DNA from 4 places in the Peribacillus sp. V2I11 genome. Region 4 is predicted to be linked to each of the others. Evidence: riboswitches for the same ligand, from Rfam matches in the RefSeq annotation. Region 4 holds a riboswitch; each other region holds the start of a gene.
The links. A riboswitch is a leader RNA that binds a small molecule or an ion and turns the genes downstream of it on or off. The one in region 4 is predicted to bind S-adenosylmethionine.
Positions count from the first base shown of each region.

Region 1 (5,850 bases), 1.9 Mb from region 4:
TTTTAACGCCGTCTTTCATGAAATATTTTTGCACGAGCTCAGCATGGTCACGGGCCGCTGTTAAAATATCCGTAAAAATGACGCCTTGTTCTTTCACATTTGCTGACAGATTGATATGTGCCGGCGTATTATTGCGTTGAATGTATAAGTTTTCATTTTCTTCAATGATGGATTTAATTTCTTCCGGAAGCTCCTCTAAAGAGGCAAAAGCTTCACTTTCAACCGTATGGGTCTTGAAAGAAGTAAAATTCCATTTATCGATCTTCGTTTTATCCGGTTTTGGCATCGGGAGCTTTTCTAATTCAGAAAACGCTTGAATCCGAAGCTCGGATAGCCAAGCTGGATCATTATTTTTAGTTGAATAGGAGCTTATATCCTCTTGTTCAAACGGTAATTTCGTTTCTGTAGTCATTGCAAATCCTCCTACTTACGCTTCTTCGCCAACAGTTTCGTCTTCAATGCCCAATTCTTGTTTAATCCAGTCATAACCTTCCGCTTCCAAGCGGGCAGCAAGTTCAGGACCGCCTGATTTTACGACACGTCCTTGCATCATAACATGTACGAAATCAGGAGTGATGTAATTTAATAGACGTTGGTAGTGAGTGATGATCAAGCATCCAAAGTCTTCTCCGCGCATTTCGTTGATTCCTTTTGAAACGACTTTAAGTGCATCGATATCTAGACCTGAATCAATCTCATCCAGGATTGCAATTTTAGGTTGGATCATCATTAATTGAAGAATCTCGTTGCGTTTTTTCTCTCCGCCTGAGAAACCTTCATTCAAATAGCGTTGCGCCATATCTTCATCCATTTCAAGGAATTCCATTTTTTGGTCCATTTGACGGATGAATTTCATCAATGAAATTTCATCGCCTTCTTCACGGCGTGCGTTAATGGAAGAACGTAAGAAGTCAGCATTTGTAACACCGCTGATTTCACTTGGATATTGCATAGCTAGGAATAGACCTACACGAGCGCGCTCGTCTACTTCCATTTCCAATACATCTTCACCATCGAATGTGATGCTTCCGCTAGTTACTTCATATTTAGGGTGACCCATGATCGCTGATGATAAAGTGGATTTACCAGTTCCATTTGGTCCCATGATCGCATGGATTTCTCCACCTTTGACTTCAAGGTTTACCCCTTTTAAAATCTCTTTACCTTCAATTGATACGTGAAGATCTTTAACCGTTAATGTAGAAGCTGACATAATAATACCTCCGTGAACTAATTCCAATTTTATTACCAGAAAGTAAAGATTACTTTCTTAACTATAATTTACGTAAAAGCATTCTCACTTTATTCTCATTCCAATTTTATAACAAATCCAATTTGGAATCAACTAAATAGATAGAGGTTTCCACTTCTTCCATGTTAAAAACCTGTCCTATTCTTACAATACTAACAGATATAGCCTGTTTACTGCATATACATACTTATTTTAGCTTTTGTTAAAATTATCTTATTATTCGGCAAATCTTCGTCCTTATTAATATATGTGCGATGAATTCAATTGCAAGGTATGAATGTTCCGCTTTAAAAAGAAAAAGATCGGACTGTCAGGCATTATGTAAGTTCATCCAATAAGGAAACCCCTTATTTTATGGACCATTTACCATTTTACCTCTACAGACCGATCTTTTAAAGAATTCTTTTATATGCTTAGCCGTGAATTTTGCGTTGTAGGTCCTGGACCATTTTGTTGCACTTTACATGTTCCCTATCCCGTTCTTTCTCAACCTCGATACGGAGGTCTAAGTTTCTACTGTACTCACTGTAGCCAATCCCATGTGAAGACTGCATCGCCTTTTCCATTTCGCTTGTTACATTTAAATCTAGAGTATTGATAGTGAACCATCCTTTCAAATTTGTGTATCATTTTATTACCTTCATCATCTCTATACCCTTCACTTTCATGATTAAACATGAAAAAACGACCTGAATTAAATCAGGTCGCCATTCTTGAATCATTTATCCGCCGGTACAACTGCACCATCGTATTCTTTAAGGATGAAATCTTGAATTTCTTTAGAATGCAATACTTCTACAAGCGCTTTTATTGCTTCTTTATTTTCGTCACCTTTGTTTACTGCAATGACATTCACATATGGTGATTCCGAATCTTCAATTGCAATCGAATCTTCAATCGGATTCAAACCTGCGTCAATTGCATAGTTGGAGTTGATCAAGACAGCATCGCCTTCGCCGCTCTCATAAATTTTAGGAAGCAGTGCCGCTTCATATTCAGCATCGAATTTAAGGTTTTTCTTATTTTCAACGATGTCTTTAGTTGTAGCCGTCGTTTTATCGATGCCTTCTTTCAAAGTGATCAGGCCATTCTTTTCTAAAAGGGATAAAGCGCGTCCATGATCAGCGACAGAGCTGCTCAAAATGATTGTTGCCCCATCAGGAAGTTTATCGATGCTTTTATATTTTTGTGAGTATAGTGCTATTGGCTCGATATGGATTCCGCCAGCATTGACGAAATCATATCCATTTTCTTTAATTTGCGCCTCTAAGTAAGGAATGTGCTGAAAATAGTTAGCATCCAATTCCTTATCATTCAACGCCTTATTCGGTAAAACATAGTCCTGGAATGTTTCGATTTCCAATTCGATTCCTTTTTCTTTAAGAAGCGGCTTAGCTTCCTCGAGGATTTCAGCATGCGGAACATTGGATGCCCCTACAACTAATTTCTTCGATTCTTTCTCCGTATCACTGCCGCTTTTATCCTTTTCACTTCCACAAGCAGCCAAAGCGATAGATAACACTAAAATTAATGCAAATCCTAAAAACTTTTTCATCCTAGTCATCTCCCTTTATCTTTTGTCCAATTTAGATGTAATCACATCTCCAATAATTTGAATTATAAAGACGATAATTAGAATAACGACAGTCGCTACAAGCGTAACGTCATTTTGACTTCTTTGATAGCCTTCCAAATAGGCTAGATTACCAAGCCCGCCAGCGCCGATGACCCCAGCCATTGCGGTATATCCAACCAATGCGATCGATGTTACCGTGATCCCGGAAATAAGGGCAGGCATCGACTCTGGAAGAAGGACCTTCCAAATGATCGTGCTCGTTTTTGCCCCCATCGATTTAGCGGCTTCAATTACACCTTTATCGATTTCACGAAGGCCGATTTCGACCATACGCGCATAAAATGGGGCCGCACCGATAATAAGTGCCGGCAGTGCAGCGTTCTCTCCAATCATGGAACCGACAAGCGCTTTAGTGAAAGGAATGAGCAGCACGATCAAAATAAGAAATGGAATGGAACGGAATATATTAACGACAGCACTCATGACCCCGTTGACTGCCCGGTTTCCCCACATATTCCCCTTCCCTGTCAGGAACAGGATCAATCCTAATATTATGCCTATAAAAAAGGTTGCCACTACAGAGACGCTTGTCATGTAAAGCGTTTCTTTCGTTGCTTCAATAATGTCTTCCCAATCAACATTCGGCAATAATTCTTCAAGCATGAGTAATCACCTCCACGCCTACCTGCTGTGCTTTAATGAATTCGATTGCGCGGAGCATTTCATCCTCTGTGCCATCAAGATGGATAAACAATGTTCCATATGAACCGCTTCTTGTTTGGGATATCTTACCTTGAACGATATTGACATCCAACTCGAAGTTACGTACAAGCTTGGTGATCAACGGGCTTTCTGCATGATCACCTACAAAGGTCAATTGAATCACTTTGCCTGCAGGATAGCGTTCGAGCAAATGGTCCATCGTTTCTTTCGTTTCTTCTGGTTCCGTTACTTGTTGCACGAAACGCTTCGTCATTTGTTCTTTAGGATTCTTGAAAACATCCAGGACAGGACCCTGTTCAACAACTTGCCCGCTTTCCATCACGGCGACGCGATGACAGATTTTACGTATTACATGCATTTCATGTGTTATCAAAACGATCGTCAATCCCAGGCGCTGATTGATGTCAACAAGCAATTCGAGTATTGAGTCGGTAGTCTGTGGATCCAATGCAGAAGTCGCTTCATCACAAAGCAGCACTTTAGGATCATTTGCCAGAGCCCTGGCTATCCCCACCCTTTGCTTTTGCCCTCCGCTTAATTGTGAAGGATAGGCCTTTTCCCTGCCTTCCAGTCCGACTAACTTGATCAATTCGTTCACACGCTTGGTTCGTTCAGTTTTAGAAATTCCTGAAATTTCCAAAGGGAAAGAAATATTCTCCTGAACGGTCCTTGACCATAATAGATTGAAATGTTGGAAAATCATGCTTATTTCTTGACGGGCCTTACGGAGCTGAGCCCCTTTAATTTTTGAAATTTCCTTTTCAGCCACCACAACGGATCCCTCTGTGGGTGTTTCCAATCCATTGAGCATTCTGATCAAAGTACTCTTCCCCGCCCCACTGTAACCGATGATACCGAAAATCTCGCCTTTATTTATTTCAACATTCACATTATTTACAGCCTTGATCGTCTCACTGTTTCCTTTTCCTGTACGGAACAGCTTACTGACTTTCGTCAATGTAATCATTAATCCTCACCTCTTTTTTTATCCAATAAAACCTATGAACTTAGTTGATTTCTCTACATTATTAGTCTGTTTCTCATATCATTTTTCCCCAAAAAAAAGAAAAAACCTTTCTGCATGAGCAGAAAGGCAGGTGAAGAAACAGGCCTTCCTCTCATCTTCCAAAGTGATTAAACTTTGTGTGAATTGGCACCTTTCCAAGGAATTTCTCCTTGTCGGTTGCCGGGTTTCATCGGGCACATCCCTCCACCTCTCTTGATAAGAGCTAATATATAGAATATTTGTACATCATTAAGTTCTTTAGTATGGTGAAATTTTATCATAGATAAAAAAGGAGCGCAATGTATATTATTTCTAGTACAAGAATGAACAGGAACTTTGCTTAAACCGTTTTGGAAGTCAAGGAGACGATATTCGTCGCTTTTTCAATTGCCTGTTCCAAATCTTCTATTAAATCCTCTACATTTTCAATCCCAATGGATAAACGGACTTGATCAGCACGCACACCCGCTTTCGCAAGACCCGCCTCATTCAATTGTTGATGGGTCGTACTGGCTGGGTGGATGATCAAGCTCTTCGCATCCCCAACATTCGCTACATGGGACCATAATTCCACCGAATTGATAAGTTTTGCCCCAGCTTCGCGATTACCTTGTATCCCAAATGTAACGACAGATCCAGCTCCCTTTGGCAAATATTTATCCGCAAGGGCTTTATCGGGATGATCCTCATCACCAGGATGTGAAACCCAAGTCACCGCAGGATGGTTTTTTAAATATTTAATGACAGACTTGGTGTTTGATAGATGCTCTTTCATCCTTACATGCAGCGTTTCAAGTCCAAGCGTAAACTGGAAAGCACTTTGGGCACTTAACGCAGGACCTAAATCACGGAGTAACTGGACTCGGGCTTTCGTTATGAATGCTGCAGGTCCAACTGCCTCGGCGTATACCAGACCGTCGTAACTTGGGTCGGGCTCCGTGAAGCCAGGGTAGTTTGGCGAGTTCCAATCGAACTTCCCTCCATCCACGATGACACCGCCTAGCGTCGTTCCATTTCCCAGAAGCCATTTTGTAGCGGAATGGATCACAATATCCGCTCCAAAGTCAATTGGTCTGCATAGATATGGTGTCGCGAAGGTATTATCAATGATTAAAGGTATGCCTGCATCATGGGCGATTTCCGCTACCGCTTCCATATCGAGCACCCTCAAACTTGGATTTCCGATCGTTTCAGCAAAAATGGCCTTAGTTCTTGGCGTAATCGCCCTTTTGAAATTTTCAGGGTCATCGGGAGAAACGAACTTCACTTTGATTCCATATTTAGGAAGAGTAT
Region 1 is NZ_JAUSYW010000001.1:2,771,537-2,777,386, reverse strand. It holds gene sufD (Fe-S cluster assembly protein SufD) at 1-412, opposite strand, end outside; gene sufC (Fe-S cluster assembly ATPase SufC) at 428-1,213, opposite strand; gene QFZ73_RS29150 (YuzK family famiily protein) at 1,666-1,806, opposite strand; gene QFZ73_RS13345 (MetQ/NlpA family ABC transporter substrate-binding protein) at 1,971-2,807, opposite strand; gene QFZ73_RS13340 (methionine ABC transporter permease) at 2,823-3,491, opposite strand; gene QFZ73_RS13335 (methionine ABC transporter ATP-binding protein) at 3,484-4,518, opposite strand; SAM riboswitch class I at 4,667-4,780, opposite strand; gene QFZ73_RS13330 (O-acetylhomoserine aminocarboxypropyltransferase/cysteine synthase family protein) at 4,898-5,850, opposite strand, start outside.
Region 1: it holds a riboswitch for S-adenosylmethionine, as region 4 does, so the genes downstream of both, QFZ73_RS13335 (methionine ABC transporter ATP-binding protein) here and QFZ73_RS22890 (bifunctional homocysteine S-methyltransferase/methylenetetrahydrofolate reductase) in region 4, are expected to answer to the same signal.

Region 2 (5,850 bases), 110 kb from region 4:
GGAATGACATACCTCGGGAAAGGTTGGGGAGGGGTGGAGTACACCATGTTGCCTTCCGGGTGGATAATGAAGAAGAATTGAGAAAATGGATAGAGAAAATTAGTGAATCGAAATTCGTGAACTCGGGCTATGTGGACCGCTTTTATTTTCGTTCACTCTATTTTAGGGAGCCGAATGGCATATTATTTGAACTAGCTACTGATGGACCTGGTTTTGCAGTGGATGAAGCAGAGCAGCACCTAGGTGAGAACCTTGCCCTGCCACCTTTTTTAGAATCGAAAAGAAAGGATATTGAATCGAATTTAAAACCACTGAATACAAAATCAACAAATTAATTAACGGGAAGGAAGTAATGGGCATGCAAAAGCAAAATGCTGGAATACATCATATAACCGCAATTGTTGGCAATCCTCAAGAGAATGTGGATTTTTATGCTGGAGTATTGGGAATGCGTATGGTGAAGAAAACCGTTAATTTTGATGATCCAGGCACCTATCATTTATATTTCGGAGATGAATCAGGTTCACCGGGCTCTATCATCACTTTCTTTCCTTGGCCTGAAGCATACCGAGGTACAATTGGCTCTGGACAAGTGGGGATTACAACATATGCCGTTCCGGAAGGGTCAATGGGCTTCTGGGAAATGCGTTTGGGTAAATTTAACATAGACTTTGAAAAGGTTTCACGTTTCGGTGAGGAATATCTGGAATTTCAAGACCCGCATGATTTGAAACTTGAGCTGGTTGAGCGTAAAGAAGGTAAAAATAGCGAGTGGTCATTCGGCGGTGTACCAGCTGATAAGGCAGTCAAGGGATTCGGCGGTGCCGTATTATTGACGTCAAAACCGATCAAAACGATGGAACTATTAGAGGAAGTGATGGGCCTGCAAAAGATTGGGGAAGAGGGCGATTACATCCGCTTCAAATCCACATCGGACATCGGAAATTTGATAGATGTTAAAAAAACGGTTTTGCCAAATGGAAAAATCGGAGTGGGAACTGTCCATCATCTTGCATGGCGTGCAAGCGATAATGAAGATCATAAAGAATGGAGGGAGCATATCGCAAACCATGGCTATGGTGTGACACCCTTTAAAGACCGTCAATACTTCGATGCCATTTATTTTCGGGAAGATGGAGGCATACTCTTTGAAGTTGCCACAGATCCACCCGGCTTTGCTCATGATGAAACGAAGGAAACGATGGGCAGTAAATTAATGCTGCCGCCATGGTTGGAAGAAAAAAGGGGAATTATGGAGAAAACGTTACTGCCGGCAGTGCCGAGAGTACTAGAGGAGGATAAATGATGAAGCATATTTTTCAACAAGGAAGTAATCCAGAAGCTCCGTTACTTTTGCTTTTACATGGCACTGGAGGAACGGAAACTGATCTCTTGCCATTATCGGAAATGGTTTCACCGGGTTCATCCGTATTGAGCGTACGGGGAAATGTACTTGAAAACGGAATGCCCCGTTATTTCCGCCGTTTAGCTGAAGGGGTTTTTGATGAAGAAGATTTGATCTTCCGTACGAAGGAGCTTTATGACTTCTTGGAATTTGCGTCCGGCCAATATGATTTCGATCGTGACAAAGTGGTAGCATTAGGTTATTCTAATGGTGCAAATATAGCGGCAAGTTTGATGTTCCATTTCGAAGGGGCACTACAGGGAGCGATTCTTCATCATCCAATGGTGCCAAGACGTGGGATTGCTTTACCCCCCCTTTCGGATATACCAGTATTTATTGCTGCAGGTAAAAACGATCCGATTTGCCCGGCACAAGAAACTGATGAACTTAATCAAATTTTACTGCAAGCTGGTGCTAGGGTGGATATTCACTGGGAAAATTACGGTCATCAGTTAACACGTTCAGAAGTCGAGGCAGCAGGTTCATGGTTTCATAAGAACTTTATATAAGAATGAAAGAGGGAATGAAGATGATTTCAGTTAATCCTGAAAGTCTGACTGAACGGGAAAATTATAAGTTTTTGACTGGAAGCATTATACCGAGACCTATAGCCCTGGTTACGACACAATCCGAAACCGGTACAATCAATATAGCGCCGTTCAGCTTTTTCAACATAGTCAGTTCCAATCCTCCGATGATTTCCATTTCTGTTCAACGGAAAGAAGGAGTTTCAAAGGACACAGCCCGAAATGCAATTCAAACAGGTGAATTCGTTGTTCATATCACTGATGAAAATAATGTTGCTGATGCAAATCGAACGGCCAAGGAACTCCCCTCTGACGAAAGCGAATTGGGTCTTACTAATTTCACGACGGCTGTTAGTGATAAGGTATCCGTACCTGGATTGCAAGAAGCGAAGGTACGCTTTGAATGTACATTGGAGCATACGTTACCATTGGCAGGTTCCCTGGATAAACCTGGTTGTGATTTATTGATAGGGAAAATAGTCTGCTATCATATAGAGCAAGATATTTACCATAATGGCCGAATTGACCAGAATGGGCTAAAACCTGTAGCAAGATTAGCGGGTCATACTTATACAAAACTTGGGGAATTATTTGAAATAGAACGTCCTTAAGGGAAAAGAAAAAAATGGCGTCATCTTTTAAGATGTCGTCAATTTTTTAAACCAAATTTATCCCGGTTAACTTTATCTGCAATTTTAATACGGTGAGCGACAGTTCCAAAGACTAGCAATCATTTCAATGCCGGAGGTCATGATTGTTGGAATATAAAAGAAAGTCTTTACAAACGAAACAAAACTTGACAAATTTTTCATAGATTGATAAAGTTATAAAAAAATAATTTCTTATCCAGAGAGGTGGAGGGACTGGCCCTATGAAACCTCAGCAACAGGTCTATAAAGACACTGTGCTAATTCCAGGGGGTGAAACCTTGATAGATAAGACCGTACGTGTTTATTTGTCAGTAACGCACTCTTTTTTAGAGTGCGTTTTCGTTTTTTCTGGATGCAAGATTAAGGAGAGTAAAATGGAGAACAAAAGGAAGCATGATTTTCAAAGGCAAATGCAAGCAAGGCATATAATAATGCTATCGCTTGGCGGGGTGATTGGAACTGGTTTATTCTTAAGTTCGGGTTATACGATTCACCAGGCTGGCCCGTTTGGCACCATCCTTTCGTATCTGATTGGAGCATTAGTGGTTTATCTAGTCATGTTATGTCTAGGTGAACTGGCAGTACATATGCCCGAGACAGGTGCGTTTCATAGCTACGCAGCCAAATATATCGGACCAGGGACAGGGTATACAGTAGCCTGGTTGTACTGGCTAACTTGGACTGTTGCACTAGGTTCGGAATTCACGGCTGCAGGATTGTTGATGCAGAGATGGTTTCCATCAATAAGTGTCTGGATATGGAGTGCTCTATTTGCCATTTTGGTCTTGGCATTAAATGTGTGGACCGTTAAGTTTTTCGCTGAATCCGAATTCTGGTTTGCGTCCATAAAGGTATTTGCTATTGTGATATTTATTATTCTGGGAGCTGCGGCAATGGTAGGTTTTATTCCAATAATTAATTCACAATCAGCTCCGTTATTTTCCAATTTCACAAGTGCAGGTTTATTTCCGAATGGTGCTTTTGCCATTCTAATGACGATGCTCGCGGTGAATTTTGCATTTTCCGGAACTGAATTAATCGGAATTGCAGCTGGAGAAACTGTGAATCCAGAAAAAACGATACCAAAGGCAATCCGTATGACATTATGGAGATTGATTATCTTTTTTGTAGGAACCATCGTTGTTTTATCCGCATTATTGCCTATTTCGGATGCAAGCGTTTTAGAGAGCCCCTTTGTTACAGTTCTGGAACGGATCGGAATGCCATATGCAGCGGATATTATGAACTTTGTTATATTAACTGCCATTTTGTCTGCTGCAAACTCAGGACTATATGCCTCATCCAGGATGCTTTGGTCACTTGCAGATAAGAAAACTATATCACCAATATTTGCAAAATTGACAAAACGGGGTGTTCCGGTAAATGCAGTCATTTTCAGTATGTTGGGCGGTGGTTTAGCCCTTTTCTCGAGTATTATTGCACCGGATACAGTATACATAGTGCTTGTATCCATTTCCGGACTAGCCGTGGTTGTAGTTTGGATGAGTATTAGCGCGTCACAGTTTCTATTTCGCAGACGATTTATAAAAGATGGAAATTCAGTAAATGATTTGGCTTATCATACACCTTTATATCCACTCGTACCTATCGTTTCTTTTATGCTATGTCTTGCCTCTTGCATAGGAATTGCATTCGATCCTACACAACGAATTGCACTATATTGTGGCATACCTTTTATTTTGTTTTGCTATGGAAGTTATTATCTGACACAAACTATAAAGAAAAGAGGAGTAAAACATGAAGAATAAAATCAACCCAATTGACGCAATTTTACGAGATCATTCAGTCATGATTTTGGATGGAGCTTTAGCTACAGAGCTTGAAAGGCATGGGTGTGATTTGGACGATCCCCTGTGGTCTGCTCATGTATTGCTTGAAAATCCAGAAGTGATTTATCAGGTTCACTCTGACTACTTTCGTGCGGGTGCTGACTGTGCTATAACGGCAAGCTACCAAGCAACAGTTGAAGGTTTCGCCCTACGAGGAATACAAGAAAAAGAGGCTTTGGAGCTAATCCGGAAAACGGTTTTACTTGCAAGAAAAGCAAGAGATGAATTTTGGAAGGAAGAATATCAAACGATTAGACCTAAACCATTGGTTGCTGCATCAGTCGGACCTTATGGGGCTTATCTTGCAGATGGTTCAGAGTATGTAGGGAACTATGGTGTTTCAGAAGAAACTTTAGCGGCATTTCATCGCTCACGAATATCAGCTTTGATTGATGCAGGAGCTGATATTTTAGCATTTGAAACGATTCCTTCCCTGCAGGAAGCAAAAGTATTACATTCAATATTGAAAGATTATCCAGAAGTCTATGCTTGGCTATCCTTTTCGTTGAAAAATGAAAAAGCGATAAGTGACGGTACCTTGCTGGAGGAATGTACGAGATTGTTTGGGGACAGTGAGCAAATTGCAGCAATTGGCATCAACTGTGCGCCTGTATCAAGTATCACGGAAGCCATACAGGTGTTGCGTGCAAACACGCATAAACCAATTATTGTTTATCCGAATTCTGGTGAATCATATAATCCAGAAACTAAAACATGGCATGGTCAAGAATCATGTAACAGGCTCGACCTGAAATCTGAAGAATGGCACCATGCAGGGGCACGTTTAATTGGAGGATGTTGCAGAACGGCACCTCATCATATTGCAGACATTTCAAGAAAGTGGCGACCTTCCGTGGTAGTATCCTCCTAGCCCTTTTTCTGTTATCACTCTGTTATAAGTTATAAGTAGTGGGGAAACCCTTAAATAAAAAGAACAGGAAGCGTCATAAACAGGCGGTTCCTGTTCTTTTTGAGCTCTTTATTCAGATTCGAGTTATTTGAAAAGGCCAAATTGCTTATTAATTCTTGGCCTTTCAGAAATAAGTCGCTCGAGAACGGAAGTGAAGGATCGTTTTAGGTTGACTCATACCTTTTATTTTTTGTCACAAAGCAGTTCGTCTGAAAAAGAATCCTGCTGCAAAAAGTAGTAAAAAGAGAAATTAAATCATATTTTTTTCGTGCTTGGGAAAACTATACAAACAATGAATAGAAAGGAGAGAATGAGTTATGAGTCGTGGTAAAAATTTTAATCACAAAGAAAAAGGACATCCAGGAAATTTACCCAATAATAGAATTAGCGAAGAGAAGGAACACAGCCGCCAGTATGAACAGATTGAGGATATTGTCACACATGAAGCTTTCAAAAATCGGGAAAAAGAAGATGAGATGCCTTAATATATTGAGGTGCAGTATATCTG
Region 2 is NZ_JAUSYW010000001.1:4,778,294-4,784,143, forward strand. It holds gene QFZ73_RS23410 (ring-cleaving dioxygenase) at 1-335, shown strand, start outside; gene QFZ73_RS23415 (ring-cleaving dioxygenase) at 359-1,306, shown strand; gene QFZ73_RS23420 (alpha/beta hydrolase) at 1,306-1,914, shown strand; gene QFZ73_RS23425 (flavin reductase family protein) at 1,935-2,543, shown strand; SAM riboswitch class I at 2,772-2,874, shown strand; gene mmuP (S-methylmethionine permease) at 2,957-4,351, shown strand; gene mmuM (homocysteine S-methyltransferase) at 4,341-5,303, shown strand; gene QFZ73_RS23440 (hypothetical protein) at 5,660-5,827, shown strand.
Region 2: it holds a riboswitch for S-adenosylmethionine, as region 4 does, so the genes downstream of both, mmuP (S-methylmethionine permease) here and QFZ73_RS22890 (bifunctional homocysteine S-methyltransferase/methylenetetrahydrofolate reductase) in region 4, are expected to answer to the same signal.

Region 3 (5,850 bases), 3.5 Mb from region 4:
TTCCACATTGGAATCCATCGTTAAACATATTTTTCACGACCGACCGCTTGAGAACCTTATCGTGCAGCAGGGCATCCCATTAATTCGATCTGAAAAACGTCCAGTGGATTTCCGGGTCCATACGAACAAGGACAGTAATGGAAAATGGCAGGTAACCGCTATCGCCGCAAAAATCGCCGGCGCCGGCAGCGTCACGACCCATATTAAAAGCGGGGGTGTCATCAAAACGGTTGCCGAACTGTTTGGAGATGACGATGAGGCCAAAGAAGTCGAACGAAAGCTATCGGAAGCCGCACTGATTTTAAGTGACAGTATAGAAAAGAACTTGGATGGCATCATTGCAGAAATAGGATTTGATTTTGGATTGGATAAAAAAGGGCAGGTTTGGATGTTTGAAGCCAATTCCAAACCGGGACGATCCATCTTCTCCCATCCAAAACTCAAGGATTTTGAATTGCTGACCAGAAAGCTAAGCCTTGATTATGCCATTTATCTTACGGAACAGACGATTACGAAATCAATCAGTGTGCCGCGATGAACATTTTTTACGATATCCCCACTGAAAATTGGCACCACACTCATGAGAATGCGGAGCTTTTCGCCGGCTCTGCCCAAGAGGAAATCAGCTATAAAAAGGTCCATTCAAATCAACCTCTAATTCCAATCACAATATTTCCAGGTAACCGGATGCTTACCGTCGGAATTTTAACTATTTCCAATCCCAAAAAGGAATCAGGTTTGGGTGGAAACCTGAACCTTTTTCGGGACCTATCCTTATATTTATTGAAACATGGAATATTGGCGTATGCATTCACAGGAAATGCCCTTCATTCCGAGTCGATGAGAGCTTATGTTTTTTCCTCCATTTCAAACAAGTGGATCGAATGTAAAGTGCCCTTACCTGACATCGTCTATAACCGTATCCCCTCGAGGAGCTATGAGGCGTCAGAGGAATTCCAACATCTCATCAAATATTTTAAAGAATGCCGAATGAATCTATTCAACCCCTGTTTTATAGATAAATATGTGATGTTCGAAGCATTAATGGAAGATGGATCCCTCACCAATCACCTTCCGCCCACCATGGTCTTACGAAACAGCGGTTGCCTTGATGCTTTCCTGGAGACCTACAGGCATATATACCTTAAACCCTGCAAAGGAAGCCAAGGAAAGGGCATTTATACCATAATCAAAAGCGATGATGATACACTATTGTTCAATAGCTTAAAGCATAGTGAGTCCTTCCCGGACTTCGCGTCATTCTGGGAAACAAAAAAAAGGGATTTATTAAAAAGGAGCTACATTGCTCAACAGGCGATCATACCAAAAAAACTTTTTGGACATCGTTACGATTACCGGATTCTCGTCCATTATGAAAAAGGTTTTTATAAAGTGACCGGCAAAGCGGTAAGGATGTCACAAACTCAGGAAATCACCACCCACACTCCCCGAGGGGGTAAGCTTTTTCCTTATCAAGACCTGCAATCAAGAAGCCTGAATCTGAAATTAGAGACTATCGCCCAAAAATGCGGAGAGATACTTTCAAAAAAAATCGGGTTTCTCGGAGAGTTTTCCATTGATATAGGGGAAGACGAATCAGGCTCTCTCTTCATATACGAAGTAAACTCAAAGCCCATGCAATTCGATGAGGAGGAAATTGAAACAAATAGGCTTTTGCATTTAAAAAAACTTTTCATTGAATTAACTTTTCCCAACCTAACAATAAAATAACACCTCCATCTGCCGTTTTCCATTATAATTAAATGAGAAACTGTATATATGGAGGTAATACATATGATCACTCATTTTCAATGGGCACCATTACATAAGAATCTGCCAGGATGGAAAATTTCCTTTTATTTCAACAAGCAGGCAGTCCAAGCCTTGTATCATAAAGATGGATCCATCGAGTGGACAGCCAATCCGCCTTCCGAAACAGATGAAACCAAACTCAAAAGCATGATACATGATTTAATGATCTTCCATGTATACGAATGAACCCCCTTTACATTCATGAAATCCCTAAACAGAATAAAAAAAACTCCTTTGCCTAAACTAAAGAAAAAGCTAGGAGGGATTTATTTTGGATAAAGAAAAAATGACATTTTTAAAGGATACCGAATATGATGGCAAGGATTCCGTTTACCTGGATATCGACCGTATCATCAATGAAGGAATGGCGGGCGGAAATGTGTATGAAGTCGCTAACCTTCAGAACATCGAAGAAGCACATGACTTTTATGATGAAACAGATCCCAATATCAATAAATAAATTATGTGGGCTCTCTTATGGAGGGCTCTCCTTTATTTGATGTGGACTTACCTATCCCGTTCATCTCCATGTGTATGCAGTCAGACCGTTAAACGGATAACATTCAAATAGTTCCATTCTCCCTCGCACTTAAAATATTTTCGTTTAATATCGATGTAATGATATGTTCTGAATCCCATTCATGCCCAGATATCTCGATAAGGGGATAGCGGTTCGGTAAAACGACCTGCTGGATTTCATGAACGGTCAGCCCTTGAGAATGTAAGTTTAAAATTTCACCTTGGAGGTTTTCCAAATAATCGAGTTTTTTCCGGAACATTTCCTTCCCATCAGGCACATGCCCAGCATGGCAGCAAAACACTTCCCCAAAGTCATATTGAAGTAATTTTTTTATGGAACCGATGATGACCGGGACAGACTCCTCCCGTAAGACAAGCTTTGTTTTTGGCGTTACGAAAAGGTCTCCTGAAAAGAGCATGCCATTACTGTGATTCAAATACACCATATGGTCCTTCGCATGACCAGGGGTAAAAATCGGCTCCCACGTTTGGGTACGGGAATGAATGGCCTTCCCTAGCGGCTCAGCTTTAAAGGCGTCTCTCTTTCCCCAGAAAATTTTGCGATATTCAGGATATACAGCATCCTTTGCACAAACCTCAACCGACATCGAGTGAATGAAAAGCGGGACCTTTTTATGTTCCTGTATCCATGCAGCGCCCCCCGTATGGTCTTCATGATAGTGAGTCAGTGCCACTGAGTCGAAGTCTGCGGACTCATAGAATGGAATAAGCTCTTCCAATAAAATCTCTGCTCCAGTATCTATCAATAGGCCATCCGTTAAAAAGACATAAACACTCATCCCCGACTTGTTCCCGCCAGGAGTCCCGTGAACACAAACCACATCATTTATCGTCTTAATCTCTATCATTCAATTGCCTCCCCCATCATTGTACCAAAATAGTTTAATCTTCCTTTTTTTAACTTCACTATAATAAATGTAGTACCACTTTACCTTTTTGACAAGAAAATATTGGAATAATTAACCTTGATGGAATTGCTGGATTATTGCATAATAGCCCTTTTTCCATGAATTTTTTTAACGGACCATACCAAATTTAACGATAAAAAATCATTCCAAAATCACAGAAACGATTGACATTGTCGAATTTTACAAATAATATAGATTATATTATAAAACTTGAAATATTCTAAAATAATAATTTACTTATCAAGAGTGACGGAGGGATCAGGCCCTGTGATGTCCGGCAACCGCCCTTAGGGAACGGTGCCACTTCCTGCAGAATGATTGCATTCTGAAAGATAAGACGCGATATAATTTCGCTGCCTCTTTCTGAATGATAGAGGCAGCTTTTTTAATGTTTAAGGGGGAAAGCGCATGATTGAAATCCGTTCAGTCCGAAAGGAATACGTCTCGAAGAAAAACCGAGTTATCGGAGTGGATAACGTTTCTTTGACCATTAAAACAGGCGAAGTGTATGGAATTGTCGGCTACAGTGGGGCTGGAAAAAGCTCATTACTCCGCTGCTTGAATTTGCTTGAACGTCCGACAGGTGGAAATATCATCATCGACGGCATTGATTTAAACTCTATATCAAGTAAAGAGCTTCGTAAACAACGCCAAAAAATCGGAATGATATTCCAGCACTTTTCCCTGGTCAGTTCAAAAACCGTTTATGAAAATGTCGCTTTCGCCTTAAAGGCAGCGCATCGATCGAAGGACGCCATCAGGTTACGTGTATTGGAATTGTTGGAAATCGTAGGGCTTAGCGATAAGAAAGATGTCTATCCGGCACAGCTTAGCGGTGGACAGAAGCAGCGGGTCGGCATAGCTCGCGCCTTAGCAAATGAACCCACTGTACTATTATGTGATGAAGCGACTTCAGCCCTTGATCCAACAACTACAAAAGCGATTTTACAGTTATTGAAAAAGATAAGCAGTGAGCTTGGTATCACCATCGTGTTGATTACACATGAAATGGAAGTGGTCAAAGAACTATGCCACCGAGTCGCCGTCATGCAGGATGGCCGGGTAATTGAGGAAGGCCCCGTTTATGAAATATTTTCACAGCCTAAGCAGGAGTTAACGAAGCAATTCATTAGCAGTGTACTGGATTTCGAACTCCCTTCGCACTTGCTTGAAGAAAGTAAAGGTACGATTATTAAAATTCAATTCGAAGGGCAAACCGCCGGTGAGTCGATTCTTTCGGATACTCTCCAATCCCATTCAGTAAAGGGTAATATTTTACACGGTAAAATTGAGTATATCCAGGATGTCCCTTTAGGCATTTTGATCATCGAGTTAATTGGCGATGCCACCCAAATTCATTCGACATTGGAATATATAAAAAGTCGTTCCAGTTCTGTGGAGGTGTTAAAACATGTCACTGCTTGATCCCATCGTCAATATTTTACCTGATCTTAATAAAGCCTTTCTTGAAACGATTTATATGGTCGGCGTTTCCCTTGCAGTAGCTCTGCTGATCGGTTTACCGCTTGGAGTATTGCTGTTTACGACAACCAGGAATTTATTTTTTGAAAATAGCATCGTGAATCGATCTCTCGGTTTCGCAGTCAATATTGTACGTTCAATCCCGTTCATCATTCTCTTGGTCGCCCTCCTTCCTTTAACGGACCTTCTTACGGGATCGACGATAGGGCCAAGAGCGGCTTCTGTTTCCCTGTCCGTATCGGCAATACCTTTTTTTGCAAGAATCGTTGAATCGGCATTACGTGAAATAGACAGAGGAGTGATTGAAGCTGCAATTGCCGTAGGTGCCACTCCATGGATGATCATTAAGGATGTACTTCTTCCAGAGGCAAAACCGGGAATCATTCAAGGATTGACATTAACGACCATTTCGCTAATCGGTTACTCTGCAATGGCAGGGACAATCGGCGGAGGCGGAATTGGCGACCTTGCCATCCGGTACGGATATTACCGTTATGACAACACAGTCATGATCACGACGATCGTCGTGCTGATCTGCCTTGTGCAAATCATTCAAATGGTTGGTGACAAAGCCTCATACATTGTTAACAAACGATAGGATCAGTCATTATTTCAATGATTCAATACATTTCATTACTCAGGAGGAATTTCAAATGAAGAAAATAGCTTCGTTATTATCAGTCTGTGCACTTGCCCTTGGCTTAGCAGCTTGCGGAAGCGATGATGCATCCCCAAAAACTGAAGACAAAAAAGAATTGAAGATCGGGGCGACTACCGGTCCCTACGCCGATATGGTTAAAGAGGCCATCAAACCAGGTCTTGAAGATCTCGGTTACAAAATAGAAATCGTCGAATTCACCGACTATATCCAGCCGAATAAGTCGCTTGGCAACCATTCAATCGACGCCAACCTATTCCAGCATAAAGTGTACATGGACAACTTCGCTAAAGAAAATGATTTAAAGCTTTCCGACCTTATCATTGTTCCAACAGCACCAATGGGCATATATTCGAACAAGTATAAATCATTGAAAGAAATTAAAGATGGTACATCCCTTGCAGTGCCCAATGATCCGGTTAACCTCGCACGTGCACTTAAAGTGCTGGT
Region 3 is NZ_JAUSYW010000001.1:1,123,848-1,129,697, forward strand. It holds gene QFZ73_RS05465 (YheC/YheD family endospore coat-associated protein) at 1-538, shown strand, start outside; gene QFZ73_RS05470 (YheC/YheD family endospore coat-associated protein) at 535-1,731, shown strand; gene QFZ73_RS05475 (YheE family protein) at 1,795-1,998, shown strand; gene QFZ73_RS05480 (hypothetical protein) at 2,084-2,272, shown strand; gene QFZ73_RS05485 (MBL fold metallo-hydrolase) at 2,376-3,200, opposite strand; SAM riboswitch class I at 3,495-3,599, shown strand; gene QFZ73_RS05490 (methionine ABC transporter ATP-binding protein) at 3,669-4,685, shown strand; gene QFZ73_RS05495 (methionine ABC transporter permease) at 4,672-5,340, shown strand; gene QFZ73_RS05500 (MetQ/NlpA family ABC transporter substrate-binding protein) at 5,396-5,850, shown strand, end outside.
Region 3: it holds a riboswitch for S-adenosylmethionine, as region 4 does, so the genes downstream of both, QFZ73_RS05490 (methionine ABC transporter ATP-binding protein) here and QFZ73_RS22890 (bifunctional homocysteine S-methyltransferase/methylenetetrahydrofolate reductase) in region 4, are expected to answer to the same signal.

Region 4 (5,850 bases):
AGTTGGTTGTCATTAAATAACCGACCCACCTCACTCATGCCATCCATCAATGGTCCATTGATGATTTCCAAAGGGCTATCACCGCGCTCAATTGCTTTATTTAAATCATCAATCAATCCTTCTTTCGTTCCTTCGATAATATAGTTGCCTAAACGTTCGTCCAATGGCAGGATCACACCATTATCCTTCTTCTCCGCTTTTTTTCCACGATAAAATTCAGTAAAGATCGCTAAAGTTTCTGTAGATGTCTCAAACAGGAGTGCCTCAGCCAATTTCACTTCCTCTTCAGGTATCAGAGCGAAACGTTCAAGTTTTTCTGTATTCACGATAGCATAATCGAGACCCGCTTTTGTACAATGGTAAAGGAAAACTGCATTTAATATTTCCCTTCCCCTCGCTGGCAGACCGAAAGAAACGTTCGAAATGCCAAGTATCGTTAGGCATTCCGGAAACTTTTCTTTAATCGCCTTTATTCCATTCACCGTTTCCAATGCAGATCCAATATATTGTTCATCCCCTGTGCCTACAGGGAAAACCAGCGGATCAAAAATGATGTCATTTTTGTTTAGACCGTACTTATTAACGAGCAAATCCACAGACCTTGTAGCCACTTCCAATTTCCGTTCAGCATCGACGGCCATCCCAATTTCATCAATGGTTCCTACGACAACGGCAGCACCATATTGATGGACGAAGGGTACTATTTTTTCAAATCGCTCCTCACCATCTTCAAGGTTTATGGAATTAATGATCGATTTTCCTTGTGAATGTTTTAATGCTTGTTCAAGTACGGCTTCATCCGTAGTGTCGATGACCAATGGGACTTTCACTTTTTTGACGACCTCTTCTACGAATTCCTTCATATCGCCAAGCTCATCCCCATCAGGATCAGCAAGACAGATATCAATGACATGGGCGCCTTTTTTTACCTGGGAACGTGCAATTTCGGCAGCTGGCTCGTAATGCTTTCCACGAATCAGCTCCTTGAATTTTCGGGAACCGATAACATTCGTTCTTTCACCTACGAATAAAGGACGCATTGAATCATCATAAATGAGCGGCTCTATGCCTGATACGGCATGACCATGGGCTGTTTCCGTAATTGCACGGGGCTTCATGCCTTCGAGGACCCTGGAAAGTTCTTTAATATGCTCTGGTGTCGTACCACAACATCCGCCAATGATATTGACCCATCCCTTTTCGGCAAATTGCTTCATTTTCTCTGCCAGGGAAGTAGGTGACTCATGATAGTGGCCTTCTTCATCAGGGAGCCCGGCATTTGGATAACAACTGATGGCGCTATTTGATATATCTGCAAGTGTCCTGATATGGTCTATCATGAATTCCGGCCCTGTTGCACAATTAAGGCCGACAGCAACGGGCTTCATATGTTCAACCGATAAATAAAAAGCTTCTATGGACTGGCCAGCAAGTGTCGTGCCCATCGGTTCGATTGTTCCTGATATGATGACTGGCACATCTTTTCCTATTTTAGCGAATGCTGCTTTGATTCCGGAAAAGGCAGCCTTGACATTAAGCATATCCTGACAGGTTTCCACCAATAGCAAGTCCACCCCGCCATCCAAGAGACCCCGTGCCTGTTCTTCGTAAGAATCGGTTAAAATATCAAAAGTCGTTCCCCCTGTTACGGAAAGCGTTTTTGTAGTGGGACCCATCGAGCCAGCTACATACCTTGGCCATTCATCATTGGAATACTTTTCACATGCTTTAACGGCAAGCTCAGCTGAAATTTTATTAAGCTTGTAGGCGATCGTGCTTATTTGGTATTCCTCAAGAACGATGCTCGTCGCTCCGAAGGTATTTGTTTCAATGATATCTGCACCCGCCGCTAAATATTTTTCATGGATGGATTGGATGATTTCCGGTTGCGTCAGTGATAAATATTCATTGCAGCCCTCGAATTGTTCCCCGCCAAAATCCTCTGCCGTCAAATTCTCCGCTTGAAGCATGGTTCCCATCGCCCCATCAAGAAGGAGAATCTTAGAATTTAACTGATCTTGAATCGCTTTTTTATTCATGTACTTTCCACCTCTGATGTCTGTTTACTATCGACTTTTCTAATATATTTCGTAAGTTCAGCCGTCATTTCATAGCGAAGGAACGGAGTGATTAAATATATGCCCTTGAATTTTTCCCTTGCCGCGTCCACTAGCTCTCGCGCGATATTGACCCCTTCAATCCTTGACTTTACAGGGTCATCCCCCGCTAAAGCCATGGCCCTTCTAACATTATCAGGCAATTTGATGCCTGGGATCTCATTATGGATGAATTCGGCGTTCCGTGTGCTTGTCAAGGGCATGATACCGATGAAAATCGGGGTATCTAAATGTTTTGTAGCCTCATATACTTCCTCGATCTGCTCCACCGAATAAATTGGCTGTGTCAAAAAGGATTGAGCACCGCAGGCAATCTTCTTTTCCATCCTCAGTACGGCTTTATCCAGATATTTCACATTGGGATTAAAAGCTGCCGCAATTTTAAAATTTGCCCGTTGACCCAAACTTTGACCGGAATAGGAAAGACCTTCATTAAATTGTTTGACCATACTTATTAGATCAAACGAAGATAAATCATAAACAGAAGTGGCACCCGGGAAATCCCCTATTTTTGAAGGATCTCCAGTGATGATCAATAATTCGTTCAGCCCCACTGTCTGCAGACCCATTAAATGTGACTGCAGGCCAATCAAATTTCGATCACGGCATGTTATATGCACCATCGGCTTTATATTCAATTGGTTCTTCAGTAAATTAGCCAGTGCATCATTCGATATCCTTGGTGAGGCAAGTGAATTATCCGCTAATGTAATGGAATCGACCCCTGCTTTTTTCAAAACCTCAGCACCAATCATAAAGCTCTCTATTCCCAACTTTTTCGGTGGATCAAGTTCAACAAGAATCGTCCTTTCTGTTTTGGCCTTTTCGTACAGGGGAAGTTCCAATTCTCTATCGCTCACTTCAATTTTTTCTATTTCGCGGAATTTCGTAACTTTATCTTTCACGGGAGCCAAACTTCTAATCGCATTCTTTACAGCTTGAATATGCAGGGGAGTCGTTCCACAGCACCCTCCTATGATTGCAGCACCTTGCTCACGAAGTTCTAGGGCACTTGAACCGAAATATTCCGGTACAGCTTTATAGACGAGCCTTCCATCCACATAATCCGGGAGGCTGGCATTAGGGTATATGGCAATCGATGCTTGCTTTGGCAAACTCACTTCTTCCAAGGCCCGAATCATATGATGTGGACCGAGACGGCAATTCACACCGACAACATCGGCACCCAATTGCTCGAGTTTTTGAAAGGCTTCATTTAAATGGATTCCATTTTGAAGATTACCCAGTTCATGCATCGAAACATTTGCGATGATCGGCAGTCCAGTTTCATTTTTGACGATTTGCAGGACGGTTTCCAGTTCTTCCAAATCATAAAATGTTTCCAAGAGAATCCCATCAGGGTTTTCCATCAACAGACTGTATAGCTGTTCACGAAAACCCCGTTTTATCTCTTCCATGCTTAAATCCGATTTCCTGATACTCCGCTGTGACCCTATGGTACCAAAGACGTATGCCTTACCTTTTGCCGCTTTTTTAGCAAGAATGACTCCCTGGCGATTGATTTTGCTTACTTCATCCTCAAGTCCATACCGTTTCAATTTGTTGAAATTGGCACCGTATGTATTCGATTGAAGGATATCTGCACCAGCTTCCAAATAATCACGGTGGATGGACTCTATTTGATCTGGGTTCGTACAGTTTAATTCCTCATAACATTGATCGATGCCATTTGAGTACAATAAGGTCCCCATTGCCCCTTCCCCAACCAGCATTCTTTCTTTCACTTCTTTACGAAAATTCATCATTACACCCTCTCTCAAAAACAATCATGTTTTTGTCGTATTCTAAGAGTATGAGAGAAAAGGAAAAAAAAAACCTTCTCAAAGAAGAAGGTTTTTTGAAACATTCTCCTCATCTATCAAGCTCTGCTTGCTGGATTTAGCACCTTTGCCTAAGCTGGTTGCTGAGGTTTCTTCGGGCCAGTCCCTCCACCTCTCTCGATAAGATCATTTATATAATTTTCATAAGATTTCAAAATTTGATTATATTTAATTTACATTAATAATCTGTCAATTTCAATACCTGATCAACATTTTTTTCACTTTTGCAAAAATCATTCAATCTTTTACAGCTTGAACCCTCTTCAAGATCCTTTGTTTCCAGTCTTCCGCTAACGAGTCTAGTGTAAGTAAAGCGTTTGCGCCTTCAAGCCCATCTCGTTTATGAAGGATTACCTCTGCTGCATAATGAACTGAAATTTTTTCTTGCAAACGATCTATTAGCACGATCTCGTTTTGTTTATTTATCGTTCCTTCTTGAAGTACTCTTGCAAAATAACCAGTGAAACTCTTTTTCAGCACGAGTTCCAAAAACTTAGGTTCTTGATTGAAGTGGGAAATGGTCGAACAAGGAATCCTCCCCTGGTTAATTTGAACAATCACATCGCCTATTTGATAAATATCGCCGATATAAGTTGTTTCTTCCCTCATCCCCGCTATGGTTAAATTTTCACCGAATGCAGGGAGATCCAGCTTTTTAGAGAATTTTTCATTCCATAATGAATAATGCTCAAAGGGGTAAAAACACAAAGCCCGATCAGGACCTCCATGGAACTTTACATTACCTACCCCATCACCAATTATGCCTGATTTAGTCACTGTCACATTATCCTGTGCTTGTTTATCCATGGCTGAAAAGATATCGATATTCGAAAAAATTTCATGTTTCGGCTTCCCGGCATGAAGTGATTTGATTTTTCCATTTTCCATTTTGCATCTTCCATTCATATTTAATTTATATCAACTCATATTGTATAAATTATACTAAAAATCCATTTTATTCTGTAGTTTTTATAAGAATATAGCAAATCTGAATATGCAAAAGCCACATGCGCGGTTAAGTGGGCAAAATATCATTGATTTCCAGAAAAATTCATAGGTTAGTTTCAGTAATTTTGTTGCTATTTCAGAATTAAATATGGTAGAATATGAACACAATATATAGTCGAAAACTACAACCGTTCGCCTATATGTTGATTTTCACGATTGAATTCCTCATTGTCGCTCTTTAGGGAGCGAATTTTTTTGCCTTCATTTCAATCCATCATTTTCTTTTAATTCCATTCAGTCCCTTGCATCGTGATCCACCTACCTATTTGTACTTTTCCTTCCCTATGTAATTCTCTCCCTGTTAAGTCACTTTCATTACCTTATCAGAAGGCAAAACCCCTTGCTAAAACAAGCAGAAAGCCGAGCGACATCATGCGTCTTCCGCTCAGCTTCCTGTTTAAGCTTGTTTCTTTTTTTTCGGTGCCGCTTTCTTTCGGGTCGTCTTTTTCTTTTCCGGTTCATCATGTTTCGTACGGTCAATGGATGCCTGTAATGCCTCCATTAAATCGGTTACATTGTTGGAAACTGGTTCTTTTGTTTTGGCTGCAATCGCCGTCTGTCCCGTTTTCTTTGATTCAATCAATTCAAGTAACGCGGTTCGATAGTCATCGGTGTATTTTGACGGATCGAAAGTAGTCGTTAATTGATCTATCAATAATACGGCGGTATCGATTTCTTTTTTTACAATGGTATCATTGGCAGGGATATTCGGAACATCCGCTGTGGAGCGGACTTCATCCGGATAATGGATCGTTTCCATCACCAAGGTATTATCAACGACTCGTATTACCGCCATTTGTTCTTTAGAGCGAATGATGATTTTCGCTAACCCTACTTTATTCGACTCCTTGAGGGCCTGCCTCAAAAGGGAATAAGCTTTTATC
Region 4 is NZ_JAUSYW010000001.1:4,672,034-4,677,883, reverse strand. It holds gene metH (methionine synthase) at 1-2,039, opposite strand, end outside; gene QFZ73_RS22890 (bifunctional homocysteine S-methyltransferase/methylenetetrahydrofolate reductase) at 2,036-3,880, opposite strand; SAM riboswitch class I at 3,987-4,085, opposite strand; gene QFZ73_RS22885 (MOSC domain-containing protein) at 4,196-4,846, opposite strand; gene ku (non-homologous end joining protein Ku) at 5,364-5,850, opposite strand, start outside.